One region of the Allobosea sp. P4_H5 genome, then DNA from elsewhere that is predicted to be linked to it. Evidence: predicted binding sites of a transcription regulator. Region 1 holds the regulator's gene; the other holds the start of a gene.

Region 1 (3,382 bases):
TCAGTTCGCCTCCGCCCCTTACGAAAACTGGCAGCAGCTCGCCTGGGCGGGATCGCTGATCATCACCGTCTCAATCCTCGTGCTTTCCATCATCGCCCGGCGCATCGTGCGCGGCGGCAAGTGATAAGCGTCCGATCGGAAGGACCATGCAGATGCTTTCGACCCTCGAACTGAGCCCGCAGACGCTGGACGCCGAAGCTCCCGTTCGCATCGCCGTCAAGAACCTCGATTTCTACTACGGCGAGCACAAGGCGCTGAAGAACATCAACCTCGACTTCCGTGACCGGCACGTCACCGCGCTGATCGGCCCGTCGGGCTGCGGCAAGTCGACCCTGCTGCGCATCTTCAACCGCATCTACTCGCTCTATCCCGAGCAGAAGGCGACCGGCGAGATCCTGCTCGACGGTCGCAACATCATCTCCAACAACGTCGACGTGAACGAACTGCGCTCGCGCATCGGCATGGTCTTCCAGAAGCCGACGCCGTTCCCGATGTCGATCTACGACAATGTCGCCTTCGGCATCCGCCTCTACGAGAAGCCGCCGAAGTCGGAGCTCGACGATCGCGTCGAGGGCGCGCTGCGCCGCGCCGCCCTCTGGGACGAGGTCAAGGACAAGCTGAAGAGCTCCGGCATGGGCCTCTCCGGTGGCCAGCAGCAGCGCCTGTGCATCGCGCGCACCATCGCGCAGAAGCCCGAGGTCATCCTGTTCGACGAGCCGACTTCGGCGCTCGATCCGATCTCGACCGGCAAGATCGAGGACCTGCTCGAGCAGCTGAAGAGCGATTTCACCATCGTCATCGTCACCCACAACATGCAGCAGGCGGCGCGCATCTCGCAGTACACCGCCTTCATGTACCTTGGCGAGGTGATCGAGTTCGACGCCACCAACACCATCTTCATGAACCCGCATAAGAAGCAGACGCAGGACTACGTCACCGGCCGTTTCGGTTGACATTCCGAAGCGTCGGCAAGCCCCAAGGATACGCCCCATGTCCGACCATATCGTCCGCTCCTACGACGCCGATCTCGAAGGGCTGCGCCGCAGCCTCGCCGAGATGGGCGGCATGTCCGAGCGCATGCTCGGCGACTCCACCGTGGCTCTGGTGCGCCGCGACACCGCGCTCGCCCAGAAGATCATCAGCGCCGACCAGCGCCTCGACAATCTCCAGCGCGAGGTCGAGGAAAAGGCGGTGCTGACCATCGCCCGCCGCCAGCCGCTGGCGAACGACTTGCGCGAGCTGATTTCGGCGATCCGCATCGCCGCCGACATCGAGCGTGTCGGCGATCTCGCCAAGAACATCGCCAAGCGCGCGGTCGCGATCTCCGGCCAGTTCTCGCCGCCGCATCGCGCCGTCGTCGGCCTCGAGCATATGAGCCGCCTGGTCCAGGCCCAGCTCAAGGACGTGCTCGACGCCTATGCCGCCAGCAACGAGCAGAAGGCGATGGATGTCTGGCGCCGCGACGACGAGATCGACGCGCTCTACACCTCGCTGTTCCGCGAGCTCCTGACCTATATGATGGAAGATCCGCGCAACATCACCTTCTGCACGCATCTCCTGTTCTGCGCCAAGAATGTCGAGCGCATCGGCGACCACACCACCAACATCGCCGAGACCATCCACTACCTCGTCACCGGGCAGTCCATGGACGAAACCCGACCGAAGCTCGACACCACCAACATCCTCGTCGACCTGCCGGCGGCCAATGGCTGAACCGGCGGGCGCTTGAACGGACGCTGACATGCCCGCACGCATCCTGATCGTCGAGGACGAGGAGCCGCTCACCCTGCTGCTGCGCTACAACCTCGAGGCCGAAGGCTTCGAGGTCGACAGCGTGGCGCGCGGCGACGACGCCGAACTGCATCTGCGCGACCATACGCCGGACCTCGTCCTGCTCGACTGGATGCTGCCGGGCCTCTCCGGCATCGAGCTTTGCCGGCGCCTGCGCACGCGCCGCGACACCGAGCGCGTGCCGATCATCATGCTGACGGCCCGCGGCGAGGAGACCGAGCGCGTGCGTGGCCTTGCCACCGGCGCCGACGACTATGTCGTCAAGCCGTTCTCGCTGCCCGAACTGATCGCCCGCATCCAGGCACTGCTGCGCCGTGCCAAGCCCGGCCACGTTGCCGGCTTGCTCGCTGCCGGCGATCTCGAGCTCGACCGCACCACCCGCCGTGTCCGCCGTGCCGGGGCCGAGCTGCATCTCGGGCCGACCGAGTTCCGCCTGCTCGAATTCCTGATGCAGGCGCCGGGCCGGGTCTATTCCCGGGCGCAATTGCTCGACGCCGTCTGGGGCCGCGACGTCTATATCGACGAGCGCACTGTCGACGTCCATGTCGGGCGCCTGCGTAAGGCGATCACGCCCGCCAATGCCAAGGACCCGCTGCGTACGGTGCGCGGCGCCGGTTATGCCTTCGACGAGACATTTGCGCGAAGTTGAGCGCTTCTGTCAGCGCGGCGCGGCGACGATCATCGCGGCGCCGGCGAGACAGAGCGCGGCGCCCGCCAGATCGTAGCGATCCGGCGCGACCTTCTCGACCAGCGCCATCCAGGCCAGCGACGCCACGATATAGACGCCGCCATAGGCGGCGAAGGCGCGTCCGGCGGCTGGACTGTCGAGCAGGGCCAGCAACCAGGCGAAAGCCGCGAGCGATACCAGGCCTGGCAGCAGCCACCAGACCGACTTGCCGAGCTTGAGCCAGGCCCAGAAGGCGAAGCAGCCGGCGATCTCCGCCAGCGCCGCGCCCGCATAGATCGCGAACGTCGCCATGCCGATGCCTACGGTTCCGGCCCGAACGCCGCGGCCAGCCGGGCGAAGACCGGGCGATACGCCTCCGATGCCAGCGGGGTCAGCGATCGGGCCTAATCGAAGTTGAACCAGCGGATCTCGCTATGCTCGTCATTGCTGATCTTGGGGTCGCCGCCAGTCCATTCGGTGACCGCGAACAGATGCCAGAGTGCGGGCGTGACGCCATCCGTCTCGGTCGTCTCGATCGTTTCGAAACGGCGGAAGACCGTCGTCGTGACGCCGAGCTCTTCCTGCAACTCGCGGACGAGGGCGGCCTCGACGGCCTCGCTTGGCTCGACATGGCCGCCGATCGTATCCCAGCAGGAGGGGCGGTTCCGGCGGTGCGGAGCCCGCAGGCCCAACAGGAGCCGCCCATCCCGGATCGGCAGCGCGCAGGCATATTCGACAGGACCCATGCTCTCTCCTTGCCGTTTGGCGTTCGGGTGCATCGGCTGGACGACGATGTACGGTTCCCGCAGACTGCCTTTCATGCGTTTCACCAAATGGGACTATATCGCCTTTCCCTTTCTCGCCGCGCTGTTGATCGGCGTCGGCTATGGCGCGCTCCGCCTGGTCGGCTTCTTCGGTCTCGGC
Region 2 (3,382 bases), on a different contig from region 1:
CGCCGCGTCCAGGCGCGCCAGACCGGGACATAGCCGAGCCGGCCGCAGAGCACGTTCTCGATCACCGTCAGCCGCTCGACCAGATTGTACTCCTGGAAGACCATGCCGAGGCGCCGGCGCGCAGCCCTGAGAGGCTCGCCCTGCAGCTTCGCCAGGTCGGTTCCGCCCAGCATGATCGAGCCGGAAGTCGGGTCGACCAGCCGGTTGATGCAGCGGATCAGCGTCGACTTGCCGGTACCGGAGGGGCCGATGATCGCGACGATGCCAGGCTCGGTGACGCTCAGCGAGATGTCGCGCAGGACCGGCTGGCCCTTGCGATACTCCTTGACGAGGTTGCGGATGACGAGCGCCCGGCCATGGCCGGGCGCCTCTGCGGCGGGAAGCGCGCTCATGAGCTTGCTATGGCTTTCGCGTCAGGGAGCCTTGGCTGGCACGGGCTGCTGCGCCTTCTTCTTGGCGAGCTCGTCGGCCTCGCGCTTGGCCTCGGTGTCGTAGGCCGACTTGTTGTAGGGCGTGCCCGACTTCTCGGCGACGTCACGCACGACCGCCCAGTCCTTCTGGTAAGTGATCGGCAGAAAGCGGTCGTCGCCGTTGAACTCCTTGGTCATTTCCGGGGTGAAGCGGAAGGAGAAGAAGCAGTCGGTCAGCTTCTTGGCGAGCTCGGGCTTCAGATCGTGCGCATAGGCGAAGGACGAGGTCGGGAAGATAGCGCTGCGATAGATCTCGCGAGTATCGTCCTTCTTGATCGTGCCGCGCACGATCATGCGCTCATAGACGTCGCCGGCGACCGCGCCCATGTCGTAGTCGCCCGAGACGACACCGAGGATCGACTTGTCGTGGCCGCCCGACATCAGCGGCTTGTAGTCCTTGTCGGCCTCGAGCCCGAATTCGGGGAACAGTACGCGCGGGGCGAGGTTGCCCGAGTTGGACGAGGGCGAGGTGTGAGCGACCTTCTTGTCCTTGAGGTCCGACAGCTTCTGATAGGGGCTGGAGGCCTTGACCACCGCGACGAGATTGTAGCCGCGCACGCCGGCGGCCGAGCCCTTGGCGGCGAACGGGATTGCGCCGGCGAGGTTGACGGCAAAGCCGGTCGGGCCGGTCGAGAAGCCGGCGAAATGCAGGCGACCCGAGCGCATCGCCTCGATCTCGGCCGAGTTCGACTGCACGGGATAATAGACGATGCGCTTGCCGGTGCAGGCGGCGAGATGGTCGGTCAGCGGCTTGAAGATGTTGGCGTAGACGGCGGGGTCCTCGACCGGCGTATAGGCCCAGACCAGCGCCGACGGGTCCTTCAGCTTCGAGGCCTCGGTCGGCACGTCGGCGACCAGGTCCTTGTTGGCGTCGCAATACATCGTGTCGAGCTGGCCGCGATTGGGGCAGGCGTCCTGTGCCTGTGCCGCGCCAGCGAGCCCGAGGCCCAGAAGCAGCGAGGTCGTGGCGGTCAGGCAAGTCAGCGTCTTGGTCATAGTCGGCGTCTCTCCCGGTCGATCTTGATTATGAGCTGGCTATAGTATGTGACACAAAACTGTCATATTCCAGCCGGGCAGGACGTCTCGTCTTACGACTATAGTGGCCTTGTCCACCGCGACGATTGACCCGCGCACCAACCCAAGCGATGCAAAATCTTCCTCCCACAACCTTTCCGGACAATCTGGCGGCGTTGATGCCGCGCTATGACGATTTCCTTCTCGACCAATGGGGCGTGTTGCACGACGGCGTCCGGCCCTATCCCGGTGCCGTGGCCGCGTTGGAGATGCTGCGCCGGGCGGGCAAGCGCGTGATCATCCTCTCGAATTCCGGGCGCCGCGGAGCCGAGAACGCAGCGCTGCTGGCGAAGATGGGCTTCGCAGGCGAGCTTTATGACGAGGTCATCTCGGCCGGGGACGACGCCCGCGATGCATTGGCGGCGCGCGACGAGCCGTTCCACCGCGCGCTCGGCCGCCGCTGCCTGCTGCTGGCGCGCGAGGGCGAGGCGCACCTGGCGGAGGGGCTCGGCCTCGACCTGGTCGATGATGTCATCCTGGCCGACTTCATCCTGCTGATGACGATGGACCCACCCCGGCAGTCGGTCGCCGGCTGGATTAACTTGCTCGAAGCGGCCAGCGCGCGCCGGCTGCCGCTGGTCTGCGCCAATCCCGACCTGCATCGCGCCAGCCCGGATGGTGGTCTGCAGGAGGCGCCCGGCTTCGTCGCACGTGCCTATGAGCAGCTGGGCGGCACGGTTCGCTATCACGGCAAGCCGCAGCCGCGGATCTATCGCACCTGCCTGGCGAAGCTCGGGCTCCACCGTAGCCGCGTCGTCGCGATCGGCGATTCACTGGAGCATGACATTGCGGGTGCGCAAGGCGCTGGCATCGACAGCGTCTTCATCGGCGGCGGCATCCATCGTGGTGACATCAGCTGGAACGGCGCGGTGATGGACCCGTTGAGCTGTCTTGCGCTCTTTGCCCGCGCCGGACGTAGCCCGACCTATGCGCTCCCGCTGCTCGGCTAGAGCATGCCGATTTCATGCGGAACCACGCCGTCATTCCGGGACTTCGCGCAGCGAAGGGCCCGGAACCCAGAACCGATGCCGGTTGTCAGGATGGCGTTGTGGCCGACGCGCTTTTCCGGAGAGGGCATCGGTTCTGGGTTCCGGGCTCAGGCCTTCGGCCTGCCCCGGAAAGACGGTGTGGTTCCAACTAGAGGCGGAAGCGCCTCAACGGCCGGTCAGGAAGAAGCCTGACAGGGCATAGGCCAGCGCCGAGATCAGTCCCGCCGCCGGCATGGTGACGATCCAGGCGAAGACGATGCCGCGGGCGACGCCCCAGCGCACTGCGGTGACCCGACGTGCCGCGCCGACGCCGATGATCGCGCCGGTGATGGTGTGCGTGGTCGAGACGGGGACGCCGAGATAGGTCGCCAGGAACAGGGTGATCGCGCCGCCGGTCTCGGCGCAGAAGCCCTGCTGCGGCGAGAGCCGCGTGATCTTCGAGCCCATGGTGTGGACGATGCGCCAGCCGCCGCAGAGCGTGCCGAGTGCCATCGCCGCCTGGCAGGAGATCACCACCCAGAACGGCACCGAGAAGGTCTCGCCCATCATGCCGTGCGAGAACAGCAGCACGGCGATGATGCCCATCGTCTTCTGCGCGTCATTGGCGCCGTGCCCCAGAGAATAGAGCGAGGCCGAGACGAATTGCAGCAGGCGGAAGGTCGAATCGACCTTGATCGGCGCGACCTTGAGGAAAGTCCAGGAGACGATCAGCACTAGTAGCAGCGCCAGCGCGAAGCCGATCGCAGGGGACATGAAGATCGCGACGAAGGTCTTGCCGAGCCCCCACCAGACGACTGCCGAGAGGCCGACCTTCGACAGGCCGGCGCCGACCAGCCCGCCGATCAGCGC

The links. The regulator PhoB, encoded in region 1, activates phosphate uptake and scavenging genes when phosphate is short. The targets are predictions, from matches to a motif close to TGTCATNNANCTGTCAT.
Region 2: the regulator PhoB is predicted to act here: its motif matches at 1,516-1,532, upstream of phnD (phosphate/phosphite/phosphonate ABC transporter substrate-binding protein).

The regions. Positions count from the first base shown of each region.
Region 1 is NZ_JBFUKM010000013.1:172,856-176,237, reverse strand. It holds gene pstA (phosphate ABC transporter permease PstA) at 1-124, shown strand, start outside; gene pstB (phosphate ABC transporter ATP-binding protein PstB) at 153-953, shown strand; gene phoU (phosphate signaling complex protein PhoU) at 991-1,713, shown strand; gene phoB (phosphate regulon transcriptional regulator PhoB) at 1,742-2,440, shown strand; gene AC1DS0_RS24745 (YnfA family protein) at 2,450-2,770, opposite strand; gene AC1DS0_RS24740 (NUDIX hydrolase) at 2,863-3,204, opposite strand; gene AC1DS0_RS24735 (hypothetical protein) at 3,278-3,382, shown strand, end outside.
Region 2 is NZ_JBFUKM010000001.1:101,052-104,433, forward strand. It holds gene phnC (phosphonate ABC transporter ATP-binding protein) at 1-392, opposite strand, end outside; gene phnD (phosphate/phosphite/phosphonate ABC transporter substrate-binding protein) at 414-1,466, opposite strand; gene AC1DS0_RS00505 (TIGR01459 family HAD-type hydrolase) at 1,664-2,494, shown strand; gene AC1DS0_RS00510 (inorganic phosphate transporter) at 2,699-3,382, opposite strand, start outside.